DNA from 4 places in the Arthrobacter sp. TJ-217 genome. Region 4 is predicted to be linked to each of the others. Evidence: riboswitches for the same ligand, from Rfam matches in the RefSeq annotation. Region 4 holds a riboswitch; each other region holds the start of a gene.
What was found. Region 4 has a riboswitch for S-adenosylmethionine ahead of AC4D2R_RS15275 (bifunctional o-acetylhomoserine/o-acetylserine sulfhydrylase). Riboswitches for the same ligand answer to the same signal wherever they lie in the genome.
Positions count from the first base shown of each region.

Region 1: it holds a riboswitch for S-adenosylmethionine, as region 4 does, so the genes downstream of both, AC4D2R_RS04475 (ABC transporter substrate-binding protein) here and AC4D2R_RS15275 (bifunctional o-acetylhomoserine/o-acetylserine sulfhydrylase) in region 4, are expected to answer to the same signal.
Region 2: it holds a riboswitch for S-adenosylmethionine, as region 4 does, so the genes downstream of both, sfnG (dimethylsulfone monooxygenase SfnG) here and AC4D2R_RS15275 (bifunctional o-acetylhomoserine/o-acetylserine sulfhydrylase) in region 4, are expected to answer to the same signal.
Region 3: it holds a riboswitch for S-adenosylmethionine, as region 4 does, so the genes downstream of both, AC4D2R_RS04340 (LLM class flavin-dependent oxidoreductase) here and AC4D2R_RS15275 (bifunctional o-acetylhomoserine/o-acetylserine sulfhydrylase) in region 4, are expected to answer to the same signal.

Region 1 covers NZ_JBZCNJ010000002.1:294,420-297,619, forward strand. Annotated here, with positions in the region: gene AC4D2R_RS04465 (LolA family protein) at 1-182, opposite strand, end outside; gene AC4D2R_RS04470 (DUF6194 family protein) at 390-863, opposite strand; SAM riboswitch class I at 969-1,067, shown strand; gene AC4D2R_RS04475 (ABC transporter substrate-binding protein) at 1,173-2,858, shown strand; gene AC4D2R_RS04480 (ABC transporter permease) at 2,855-3,200, shown strand, end outside.
Region 2 covers NZ_JBZCNJ010000005.1:205,627-208,826, forward strand. Annotated here, with positions in the region: gene acs (acetate--CoA ligase) at 1-203, shown strand, start outside; gene AC4D2R_RS11025 (NAD(+)/NADH kinase) at 212-1,294, opposite strand; SAM riboswitch class I at 1,506-1,610, shown strand; gene sfnG (dimethylsulfone monooxygenase SfnG) at 1,615-2,766, shown strand; gene AC4D2R_RS11035 (O-acetylhomoserine aminocarboxypropyltransferase/cysteine synthase family protein) at 2,766-3,200, shown strand, end outside.
Region 3 covers NZ_JBZCNJ010000002.1:261,816-265,015, reverse strand. Annotated here, with positions in the region: gene AC4D2R_RS04340 (LLM class flavin-dependent oxidoreductase) at 37-1,443, opposite strand; SAM riboswitch class IV at 1,485-1,604, opposite strand; gene AC4D2R_RS04335 (hypothetical protein) at 1,713-2,264, opposite strand; gene AC4D2R_RS04330 (excalibur calcium-binding domain-containing protein) at 2,651-3,025, shown strand; gene AC4D2R_RS04325 (class F sortase) at 3,071-3,200, shown strand, end outside.
Region 4 covers NZ_JBZCNJ010000009.1:54,344-57,543, reverse strand. Annotated here, with positions in the region: gene metX (homoserine O-acetyltransferase MetX) at 1-547, opposite strand, end outside; gene AC4D2R_RS15275 (bifunctional o-acetylhomoserine/o-acetylserine sulfhydrylase) at 554-1,870, opposite strand; SAM riboswitch class IV at 1,939-2,055, opposite strand; gene AC4D2R_RS15270 (VOC family protein) at 2,163-2,804, shown strand; gene AC4D2R_RS15265 (glycosyltransferase family 2 protein) at 2,828-3,200, shown strand, end outside.

The sequences.
Region 1 (3,200 bases), on a different contig from region 4:
TGCTCGATCGTTCCGGAGAACGCGCTGTCGTAGCTGTCGGACACGAGCTCGAGCAGCTCCTGGGCGGACTTCTCCGGCAACTGGGGGCTCGCCTCAGCGAGGGTTGGCCCGACGGCGGCCGTTGTTACGATCACCGCCGGAACGATGCCAGCGGGGAGCCAACGGAGCCACTTCTTTGCCATGAGCTTGCCTTCCAACGGTGCTTTGCCCCCTTGCTCCATTAACGGTACTCCTGCTTGCTGGGAGGACGCAGGGTGTTTCGGGCGATCCTTTCCTGCCCGCACCGTATCCCTGCTTCTGCCGGCCCACAGTCACCGCCCGTGCAGGTGACAGATGATTTCAGGCGAGAGCCTCGATACCTCCCTCAGCGGAAAGAGACAGAGGCGTTGTCAGTGCCGCCGGTCGTAGCGTCGAACAGCGTTCCCGTGCGCGTGCACCAGCAGAGACCGTGCCTGCTCGGCTGTGGCGGCACCAGGGTTGAGGATGCTTACCCATGCCTGCGAACCGTAGACGGGATGCGGCAGGATGCGGTCCGGTGCTGTGAAGTCGAAGTCGGCCAGGTGCAGGGCATGATCTGTCGCGGGATGTCCGGTCAATAACTCATATTCCTTATTTCCCACCGAAATATTGAGCCGGAAAACGCCCGGTCGATTCAGGTTCGAGGCGGTATCGAAGCCTTCATAATCGCTCACGACAATCGTCGCGAAGGGGAAGCGCCTGTTGTCTGGAGTATCGCCGTCGGGGTCGTAGAAAAAGAAGGTATCGCCCCAAGCTGCCTCGGGTGCTCCGTTCTCTTTTCCGGCGGTGAGCGTCACGACGCCGGGCAGGTCTGAGACGAAGTCGATGATCTCGTTTTCCTCCACGCCATAATGCTTTCAAACGCCGGAACGCGGGTAAAGGACCACCCCGTGACCGATTGTGACGGGGCCTGTGGCGGAGGAGCGCTCCAATGCTGTTAGCTGTAGCCATAACCATCCCGAGTGGCCGAGAGACCTGGATCGACGACGCCACAGCAACCCTCTTCGTGTAGCTGCGAAGAACGGTGCTACTGCCAGGACCGATGGAGAAGCTACACGCTTTCGTTGGTCTGCCCCGCCGTGCTTCAGCACGTCCGCGGGCGGTCACTGGCTGTCCTGTTTGCCCTCCATCGGGCGATGATTCAGGAGCCCAGCGTGACAACAGCAAGCCACCGCACTTTCAGCAAGCGCAGCATTCTCAACACCCCCAGTTCCCCGAAGACCCTCCGCGCCCTCGCCCTGTTCGCAGCAGCCACGGGCCTCATCCTCACCACGAGCGGCTGCGGAGGATCGGCGGCGGCAAGCGAGGATGACACCTTCGTCTTCGCCACGGGCAAGGACATCTCCTGCCTCGATCCCCACGTCAACGGCGATATGCCTCAGGCCTCGATCGCGGCGAACTACCTCGACTCCCTGGTGTCCCAAGACGCCGAGGGAACCATCCACCCGTGGCTCGCCACGGACTGGTCGGTCTCGGACGACGGCCTCACCTACACCTTCACCGTGCGGGACGACGTCTACTTCACCGACGGCACGAAGCTCACTGCAGAGGCGGTCAAGGCCAACCTCGACCACATGGTCGATCCCGATACGCAGTCGGGAACGGCCGGCGGCTACCTCAAGCCCTACGTCGGCACCGAGGTCGTCGACGACACCACGGCGGTCGTCACCCTCAACCGCCCCTATGCGGCCTTCCTCGAAGTGCTCGCCCAGCCGTTCCTCGGCATCGAGTCACCTCAGGCGCTCAAACGCCCGCAGGCCGAGAACTGCAACGCACCGGTGGGCACGGGCCCGTACCGGATCGCCGATTACGTCCCGCAGTCCAAGGTCAGTCTCGTCCGCAACGAGAACTACAACTCGGCGCCGCCCTACGCGCAGCACCAGGGGCCGGCGCACATCGAAAAGATTGAATGGCGCATTGTCCCCGAGGACTCGACCCGCTACGGTCTCCTGCGCGCAGGCCAGGTTGACGCCCTCGACCTGATGCCCTCGGTCCACTTCGACGAGGCGAAGGCCGACTCAAACGTCGAACTGATCCTCCAGGACCGCCCCGGCAATCCGACGAACCTCATGCTCAACACCACCCGGGCGCCTTTCGACGACCTCAACGTGCGCAGGGCTTTCCTTCTGAGCACCTACGTCGATGCCGGCATCCGCAGCGTCTACTTCGGCACGGTGACCCGCGCCGGGGGACCGCTGAGCTCCACAACGGGCTTCTACTCTCCGGACTTCGAGAACGTCTACGATCCGGACCCCGACGAAGCGGCCCGCCTGCTCGACGAGGCAGGCTGGACCGAGCGCGACGACGAGGGCTACCGCGTGAAGGACGGCCAGCGCCTGAGTGTCCACTTCCCCTACACGCCCGGCGCCTGGCCCACCGCGCACCAGGCCCTCGTCACCCAGATCCAGGCAACCGCGAAGAAGGCCGGATTCGAGGTGCTGATCGAGAATGGCGACGGCGCGAGCGTCAGCGAACTCGGCAACAACTTCGACTACGACCTCCGGGCCGACTACTGGAACACCAACACGGCCGATGTCCTGCGCATCGTGTTCTCCTCCGAGTACACCGAGTCGGCGGGCTTCGTGCCGAACGGGTCGGGCTTCCGCAATCCGGAACTCGACGCGATCCTCAATGACGCCCTCGCCACGGACGACCCGGACGTGCGCAAGGACCTCTACTACGAGGCGCAGCGGATCATCAGCGCCAACGCCCTCCAGCTCCCGCTCTACAACCAGGCAAGCCAGGTGGCGCTCCGCAGCGACCGCTTCACCTCGCTCACCCTCGAACCGAGCCTCTCCCTTCCCTACCTCTACGACGTCACGGCGGTCGATTCAGAATGAGCACCTCCTCCCTCGATTCCCTCAGCGCAGCACCACGAACGACGGCGACGGCCGGTACGGCCGGCAGCGTCGTCCTCAAACGGGCCGCCGGCAGCCTCTTCGTCCTCTGGGCCGCCGTCACTCTCACCTTCTTCGTCCTCCGCCTCACCCCCGGGGACCCGATCACGGCGATCCTCGGCGGCGCGGGCTCGTCGCCGTCACCGGAAACGGTCGCCGCCGTGAAGGCGGAGTACGGGCTCGACCAGCCCGTCGTCGTCCAGTACTTCAGCTACCTTGGCGGGCTCCTCACCGGCAACTTTGGAGTCTCGTACATCTTCAAGGTTCCGGTTCTCGAAATCATCG
Region 2 (3,200 bases), on a different contig from region 4:
GGCACGTTGCCGCGGAGATCGGCCCCATCGCCAAGCCGGGTGCCGTCATCGTGGTCCAGGACGTGCCCAAGACCCGGTCCGGGAAGATCATGCGCCGCCTCCTGACCGAGCTGTACGAGGGATCGCCCCTTGGGGACACCACCTCACTGCAGAACGAGGGATGCCTCCCGGGCATCTCCGAGGTGCTCGCGCGGCGGTCCTGAAGCTTCGCCTACTCCGTCTTGGAGCCCATCCAGGACTCGAGGGGCTGGGTCGGAATGTGGACGTGCTTCATGTCATCGGGCTTGGGCGTGCTGGGGAAATAGTCGACCGGCGAATCCCCGTCGGCGGCTGCGGCCGCGGCGTCGACCAGCCCGAACCGATCCCTCACCCTGCCGAAAAAATCAGGCTCATGCAGGCGCAGCATGCGCAGCGCCGAAGGACGTGCGTAAACGCCCACCCAGTCCCCCGGGTTCAGCACCCCGACAATCCGGCCGTCGACGGACATCGATACCTGCCCGCTGCGCTCGAGCACGCGCACCGACACCAGCTCGTCGGCGGCAACGACGAGGCTGCGGTCGAAGACCATGTGAGCCGCGACGGGCGTGAAAACCAGGGCGTTGGCGCGGGGCGAGACGATGGGTCCTCCCGCAGCGAACGAGTAGGCCGTTGAGCCCGTGGGCGTGGAAATGATCAGGGCATCCGCCGAATAGGAAACGAACCGGCGGGCCCCAATATAGACCGCGACGCTCGCCTGGCGGTCCCGGCTGAGCTTCTCGAAGACAACGTCGTTGATTGCGGTGATGTCCATGCAGACGCCCCAGCCCAGGACCTCCACCGCGTCGTCCCGGACCAGCGGCGATTCAGCAACGGGTCCCTTTGGATTGTGGATGAGCGCCCCGAGCTCACTGGGGATCTCAAGGGGCCTGCTCGAGCGGATGGTGAGGGTGAGGCGCTGTTCCTCGATTGTCTCGTCCGCGATCACGGCCCTGAGGGCTTCGACAAGGTTCTCCGGCTCCACCTCGGCAAGGAACCCAAGCCGCCCCACATTCACCCCGAGGACAGGGCACTGGCAGGACATCGCCACAGCCGCCCCGCGCAGGAAGGTGCCGTCACCGCCGATCGTCACAACGAGGTCGAACGGGCCGAGCGGCACGTGGTGATGAGTCAGGTGGCCCTCGTCGTCAGCCGACCAGACATCCACCTCCGTGACGGACACGCCGTTCTCAGCGGCCCAGCTCTTGAGGGCCTCCGCCGCGTCAATGGCCCGCTGCTTCCCTCCATGCACCACGAGCCCCAGTGATCGCAGATCCACTGCCAGCTCCTTTGTTCGCTCAACAAGTGACGGTGGCCACCGCCGCGGGGCATGAGCCAGGCGGCCAACCTCGCCGATGACGCCACGTGACGCAAACCATACTCGAAATGCCCCGCAAGTCCACCCGGCGCGTGCCTGCCCCTCCAAATCTTCGCCGACCCGGGGCGACACATTTCTTGGTGCCGGGCACCCGTGCTGTCACACTCGGTAATGACCATCCCGAGCGGCCGAGAGATCTGGCTTTATGACGCCGCAGCAACCCTGGCCAGCGCAGAACGCGCTGACAGTAGGGTGCTACCGCCAGAACCGATGGAGGATTTGTGAGCACAGTCGATTATTCGCAGCCCCTGAAGTTTGCCTACTGGGTCCCTAATGTGAGCGGGGGGCTCGTGGTTTCCACAATCGAGCAGCGCACCAGCTGGGACTTCGAGTACAACAAGAAACTTGCGCGGATCGCCGAGGACGCAGGATTCGAATACGCGTTGTCGCAGACCCGCTACGCGGCGTCGTACGGCGCCGACAAGCAGCACGAGGCGACGTCGTTCTCCCTCGCCCTGCTCGCCGCAACCGAGAGGCTCAAGGTCATCGCCGCCGTCCACCCGGGCATGTGGCATCCGGGCGTGCTGGCGAAGTTCATCATCACCGCCGACCACATCTCCAACGGGCGCGCGGCCGTCAACATCGTCTCGGGCTGGCTGAAGAGCGAATTCACCAACTTCGGCCTCGACTGGCTCGAACACGACGAACGGTATGTGCGCACCGAAGAGTTCATCCGCGTGCTGCGCGGCCTGTGGACCCGGGAAAGCTACACGCAGACGGGCAAGTACTACTCCATCTCGGATTTCACGCTCAGCCCGCCGCCCGTTGATGTTCCGGGCCGCCCCCACCCCGAAATCTTCTTCGGCGGCAATTCCACGGCGGCCCAGGCGACGGCGGGGCGGGTTGCCGACTGGTACTTTTCCAACGGCAAGGACCTCGAAGGGTTCAAGGAGAACATCGCCGGGGTGAAGGCCTCCGCAACGGCCGTCGGGAGGTCGCCCCGGTTCGGCCTGAACGGGTTCGTCATTGCACGCGACTCCGAGAAGGAAGCACGCGAGACGCTGCGGGAGATCGTCGCCAAGGCCCACCGGCCGGCCGTTGAAGGCTTCCGCAACGCAGTGCAGGAAGCAGGGGCCGCAACGGCCGACAAGAAGGGGATGTGGGCGGATTCCTCCTTCGAGGACCTCATCCAGTACAACGACGGCTTCCGGACCCAGCTCATCGGCACGCCCGAGCAGATCGCCGAACGAATCGTCGAGTACAAGAAGATCGGGGTGAACCTGCTGCTCACCTGCTACCTGCATTTCCAGGAGGAGGTTGAAGCGTTCGGCAGGGACGTCCTGCCGATTGTCCGCTCCCTCGAAGCCGACCTCGCCGCCAAGGCAGGCGTCGACTTCCACCTCGAACCTCTCCCCACCAAGGCAGGCGTCTGATGACTGAGAAAACCTTCGGCTTCCGCACCCGCGCGCTTCACGCGGGAGGCACTCCCGATGCCACCCACGGCGCCCGCGCCGTGCCGATCTACCAGACGACGTCGTTCGTCTTCAAGGACACGAACGACGCCGCCAACCTCTTCGCGCTCCAGAAGTACGGAAACATCTACTCCCGGATCGGCAACCCCACTGTTGCCGCCTTCGAGGAGCGCATCGCCTCCCTTGAGGGCGGGATCGGCGCCGTCGCCACGGCTTCGGGGATGAGCGCCGAATTCATCACCTTCGCCGCCCTCTGCCAGGCCGGCGACCACATCGTTGCCGCCTCCCAGCTGTACGGGGGGACGGTGACGCAGCTCGATGTAACGCTGCGCCGGTTCGGGATCGAGACCACCTTTGTGCCGGGAACCGATCCGGCGGACTATGCTGCCGCAATC
Region 3 (3,200 bases), on a different contig from region 4:
ACTAATTCAGGGGCCCGCTAGTTTCTCCCCGGGAAGTCAGCGGGCAGCGGGCTGGAGGCGGTAGCTGCTGCCGTGGTGCTCGGCGGGCAGCCGGTCGCCGCGGCCGAAGAGCTTGTGGCGCAGCGTCCCCTCGACGTACTCGGTGGGATAGGCGCCGCGTTTCTGCAGTTCGGGTACCACGTACTTCACCACGTCCTCGAACGAGCCCGGCGTGATCGCGTAGGCGAGGTTGAACCCGTCGACGTCGGTCTCCTCCACCCACGCCTGGAGCTCCTCGGCGACCTGCGCGCCGGAGCCGACGACGCGCGGGCCCAGCCCGCCGATGCCCGCCCACTCGGCGATGTCGCGTACCGTCCACGGCTTGCCGTCGTCCTCCACCTTGGAGAAGTTGGCGACGGCCGACTGGATGGCGTTCGACTTCACGTTCCCGAGCGGTTCGTCCGGTCCGTAGACGGAGAGGTCCACGCCGAACCAGCCGGAGACCAGCACCAGGGCTCCCTCGTAGCTGACGTACTGCTGGTACTCGGCGTGCTTGGCTTGCGCCTTCTCCTCCGTCTCGTCCGTGATGACGGTGAGCAGCGTGTAGACGCGCACGGAGTAGCGGTCGCGCCCTGCGGCTTCGACGGCGTCGCGGATCTTCGTGACGGTGTCCTTGAGGATCTCCTTGGTCGGCGAGCCAACAAAGACGGCCTCGGCGTTGCCTGCGGCAAAGGCGATGCCCCGCGGTGAAGCCCCGGCCTGGTAGATCACGGGGGTGCGCTGCGGGGAGGGTTCGCTGAGGTGGATTCCCGGCGTCGTGAAGTACTTGCCCTCGTGGCCGATCCCGTGGACCTTCGCGGGGTCGGTGAAGACGCCGGTCTCGGTGTCTCTTACGACGGCGTCGTCCTCCCAGGAGCCTTCGAGCAGCTTGTAGAGCACCTCGAGGTACTCGTCGGCGTGGTTGTAGCGCTCGTCGTGCTCGAGCTGGTCGGTCTGCCCGAGGTTCCGCGCCGCCGACGGCAGGTACCCGGTGACAACGTTCCAGCCGAACCGCCCGTTGGTCAGGTGGTCGAGCGTGGAGAGGCGGCGGGCGAACGGGTACGGGTGCTCGTAGGCGGTGCCTGCGGTGACGCCGAACCCGAGATGTTCGGTCACCAGGGCCATGGCGGAGACCAGGAGGAACGGGTCGTTCACCGGAGTCTGGGTGCCCTGGCGGAGAGTGGCCTCGTCGGAGCCGCCGTAGACGTCGTAGGTGCCGAGGACGTCGGCGATGAAGATGCCGTCGAACAGTCCCTTTTCGAGCGTCTTCGCGAGGTCTGCCCAGTAGCGGAGGTCCTTGTACCGCCAGGACTGGTCCTCGGGGTGGCGCCACAGACCGGGAGACTGGTGGCCGACGCAGTTCATGTCGAAAGCGTTGAAGCGGATCTGACGGGGCGAGTTGGAGGAATGTGGGGATAAGGACATGGCAAAAGAACCCTTGCATTAGGGCACTTGCCAAGAGGTAAGTGCCGTACTTGCCCTCCGGTCATCTCCGCCGGCCGGGCCGAATCCTCACCTGGGGCACCCCGCTACAGCGAGAGGGTTGCCGTCCAACAAACCAGGGTTTTGCGTTGGAACTCTTGATTCTGAATTCGACCCTACGGGCAGGACGGCGCCCGCGTCGAGAACGGTCCGTCACAGAAAGTCACGGAGTGCGTCACTGCCCACTTTTCCTGAGATTCCGCGCAACCTCCCTACCCAAGGGCTAGCGCCTTGTGCAGGAAATCCAACATCACCCGCCCCTGTGCCGTTAGTGACAGCTCTCGGGCGAGGTTCTCCTGCATTGACTGAACTGCAAGGACGCGTCCGGCATCGCTCATTTCAGCGTTGCGGTATCGAGCGCCCCTGACATCGCCGTTCAATTCCTCGCCAAGCAGAGCGCTCTCCAGGACTGCAAGGATCATCGCCGCCGCTGGGACGCCGAACAAGGGTTCAATTTCGGTGGCGGCCAGCCCAGGGCCGGTTACATCTGCGCTGATGATTACCTGCCTTTCCAAGAGCCCACGTGCCTCCAGCTCTGAAAGCGTCAACGGCGTCTCCTCGAGTGGGATTATCAACTCCTCCATCAGGTATCGCCCGTCGGGCCCGTATACCCAGTTGCCCTCCGACGACACACCGGTGACGGCCACCGGGAACATCGCAATAGTCAGAATGGGCAGGCCGTGCTCGTCGCGTTCATCGGCGAAGAATTCCATGAAGAAGCTTCCGTCAACGTAAAGCTCCGGGTAGTCCTCGCAGTTGTTCATCGTTGCTCCTTTGTTCTAGACGACAAAAAAGCCCTGCCGGTGACACCGACAAGGCTCTGCGCTTCTATGCACATGAAACTATCTTCGCTGAACTTCCGTTACAGCTGCAATCGCGATTCTTGACCAGGTACTGCACGACTGGATTGATTGCCATTATCCCTAAACTTCCGGGACACATACAAATTAGCACGACACTCCGTCTCGCCCGTTCCCAGGGTATTGCTCGAAGCCTCCGCATGGCTTATCGGCGATGAAAGTAGCTAGATATCCGATCCGATATCCGTTTGCATAAGGGTCTTCTCAGGGAGTGTTAAGGGTGCTTACAATCGTTGTGTAACCCGTCACATAAGTAACTCTTGTAACTCAACAATCTGTAGGGAAAACCAATGAAAAAGAGCTCAGCAGCATTTGCCCTGGTGGCAGCAGCCGGTTTCACAGCACTTTCAGCGGCACCCGCCATGGCGGTACCTTTCGCCAACTGTTCCGCTGCTGCGGCAGCCGGTGTGTACAACATCCCTTCAACTGATCCCCGTTATGGCACCCATCTGGACAGCGACCTCGACAACGTTGGGTGCGAAAACGCGAACTACCCCATGGCAACACCGCCACAGGTAACCCAAATGCCCAACGGTGGAGCTGACACCGGCGTGGCACAGGAGCCACAGAACGACACCACGGGGGCCGTTCTATTGGGCGGTGGCTTCGTCCTCGCCGCCGCAGCCGGCGGAACATTCCTCGTACGCCGCCGCAGCAACGTTTAGGAGGAGTCCCACCACCATCCGAATCGATCCGATATTGTCCTACGCATGACGCGTTTCACCGGCTACCGCCGCAGGGGCCCGCTCGCCGCTGCGGTGGTAGCCCTTCTCTTGCTCACGGGTTGCGGTTCCACCGTCCAGTCCGACGCTCCTACTTCACCTTCCGCTGCCCAGGCAG
Region 4 (3,200 bases):
CGGCACAGCGGGCCACGCGGTGCGGATACATCAGGGCCCATTCGAGGGCCCGGGCCCCGCCAAGGGAGCCTCCGAGCACCGAATGCCAGCGGCGTATGCCCAGCTGGTCGGCAAGACGAGCCTCAGCGGCAACCGAGTCGCGGATTGTGACGAAGGGAAAACGCGAACCCCAGCGGCGTCCCGACGGGTCCGGACTCGTGGGGCCGGTGGAACCGTAACAGCCCCCCAGCATGTTCGCGCACACAACGAAGTAGCGGTCGGTGTCGATGGCCCTGCCCGGACCCACGAGGGGGTCCCACCACCCTTCCTCATCGGAAGCACCGCGGGCCACATGGGAGCTTCCGGTCAGGGCGTGGTGGATCAGGACGGCGTTCGACGCGTCGGCGTCGAGCGTTCCCCACGTCTCGTAGGCAAGGCTGACTTCGGGCAGGCTGCCGCCCGTTTCGAGCCCCAGGGCCCCGATCGCCGCGGTGCGCAGCAGCCCGTCGGAGCTGCGGTGCGGGGCCTCGGTGCTCGCGCGGGCGGCGCCGGGAGGATAGACACTCACGCCGCGCTAAGCCCCTTTCGCGGCGCGGAAACCGGCGTCGAGGTCCGCAAGGATGTCCGCGATGTTCTCCAGCCCGACCGAAAGGCGCACGAGACCGGGGCGGACTCCGGCCGTGAGCTGCGCTTCGGCTCCGAGCTGGCTGTGCGTTGTTGAAGCCGGGTGGATCACCAGGGAGCGCACGTCCCCGACGTTCGCCACGTGGGAGTGGAGTTCGAGCCCGTCGACGAAGCGCTTGCCGGCCTCGATTCCGCCGGCGATGTCGAAGGAGACGATGGCGCCGGTGCCGTTCGGCCCGTACTTCAGCCCGCGCTCGTACCAGGGGCTGGAGGGCAGTCCGGCATAGGCAACGGATTCGACGTCGTCGTGCAGCTCAAGGAACTCCGCGACGGCGCGGGCGTTGGCGATATGGCGCTCCATGCGCAGGCTGAGCGTCTCGAGGCCCTGTGCGATCAGGAAGGCATTGAACGGGGAGATCGCTGAGCCGAGGTCGCGCAGGAGCTGCACGCGCGCCTTGAGGATGTAGGAGAGATTGGCCCCAAAGGCGCTTCCGACCCCGAGGTCCCGGGCGTAGACAAGCCCGTGGTAGCTCTCATCCGGGGTGTTGAAGCCGGGGAACTTCTCCGGGTCGCGGCCGTAGTCGAAGCGGCCCGAGTCGACGATGACGCCGCCGATGGCCGTGCCGTGTCCGCCGAGGTACTTCGTGGCGGAGTGGACAACGATGTCGGCACCCCACTCGATGGGCCGGATGAGGTACGGGGTCGAAACTGTCGCATCGGCGATCAGCGGGATGCCGTTGTCGTGGGCGACCGCGCTGATCCCCTCGATGTCGAGCACGTCCTGGCGGGGGTTGGAGACGACCTCGCCGAAGAACGCCTTGGTGGTGGGCTGGACGGCGGCCCGCCACTGCTCGAGGTTGTCGGGGTCTTCGACGAAGGTGGTTTGGATCCCGAATTTCCTGAGGGTGTGCCGGAAGAGGTTGTAGGTGCCCCCGTACAGGCTCGGGCTTGCAACGATGTGGTCGCCCGCCTCGGCGATATTGAGGATGGCGTAGGTTTCGGCCGCCTGCCCCGAGGCGAGCAGGAGGGCACCCACCCCTCCGTCGAGTGAGGCGATGCGCGTCTCAACGGCCTCCTGGGTGGGGTTGCCGATGCGCGTGTAGATGGGGGCAAGCTCCGTGAGGGCAAAGCGGTCGGCGGCGCTCTGGGCGCTGGGGAAGACGAACGACGTCGTCTGGTAGATGGGCAGCGCACGCGCGCCGGTTGTTGAATCGGGGGTCTGGCCGGCGTGGATCTGCCGGGTTTCAAAAGACCAGTTGCTGGACATGGCGCTCCCTTTGGTGCTCAAGGGGCCCCGTCGACGCCGCGCCATCGAGGCGACGGTGGATCGGTAAGGACCCGCGCTTGCGCAGCATCCCTGTGACGCTGCGCCTGGTCTTCACCCGGGGCACCCCACCGCGGTTGGAGGGTTGCCGGCCAGCAAGCCGGGGCTGTGTGCTGGCACTCATGACCTGCCTCAATGAAAGCCGAGGGACCGGATTTCGGCAACCCATATGACTTCCCGTTAAGTAAGGTGCCCCTAAGTCGAGACGGGCGTCACAAAGTGCCACTATGTAGCCATGCGCTTGGACCATGTTTCTTATGCCTCTGAACCTGATGGACTCGCTGCCACCGCGGAGCGTATTTCGGCCGCGCTGGGCGTAGAAGCGGTGAAGGGTGGTGTCCACCCCCGTTTCGGCACACGGAACATGATTCTGCCCCTCGTCAACGGCCAGTACGTCGAGGTGGTCGAGACCCTGAACCATCCCGCCTCGGACAAGGCACCCTTCGGCCAGGCCGTGCGGTCCCGGTCCGAAGCAGGCGGTGGCTGGATGGGCTGGGTAGTCGCAGTCGATGACCTCACGCCGTTCGAAGAGCGCCTGGGCCGGCGCGCCGTGCCCGGCAACCGCAAGTTCCCCGACGGCCAGGAACTCACCTGGCAGCAGATCGGCATCAAGGGCCTCATCGCCGATCCGCAGGTCCCCTACCTGCTGCGCTGGGACGACGGCACCGAAGCACTCCACCCCTCGCAGGCACGCCCTGCGACCGCACGGCTCGACTCGCTGACCATCGCCGGCTCATGCGCACGCGTGACCGAGTGGCTCGGAATGCCCGTCGAAGCGCCCCTGGGCGATGTCTCGGTCAAGTGGATTGCGCCAAACGGCACCCCGGGGCTCATGTCGGTGACCTTCGACACCGCGAACGGCCGCGTCGAGATCTAGTACCGGATCCCCCGGAGACCGGCATGGCCGAGCGGCTCGCCGTCGTGGTCCCGGTGTTCAACGAGCCCGGGATCGGCCGCACCCTTGAGGCACTGTACCGGCAGTCGGAGCGCACCGGGATGGTGCTCTATGTGGTGGACAACGGCTCGTCGGATGACACCCGGGTGCGCATCGAGGCGTTTGGCCGGCTTAGGCGCGACTTTCCGCTCGTGGTGCTCGATGAGGAGCAGAAGGGTACCGGCGCGGCGGCCGACACCGGTTTCCGCAGGGCCATCGCCGACGGTTTTCCATTGGTGGCGCGCACCGACGGCGACAGCGAACCCCGGCCGGACTGGACGGCGCGGATCCGCCGCAATTTCGCCGGGCACCCCTCGGTGCAACTGCTGGGCGGCACGT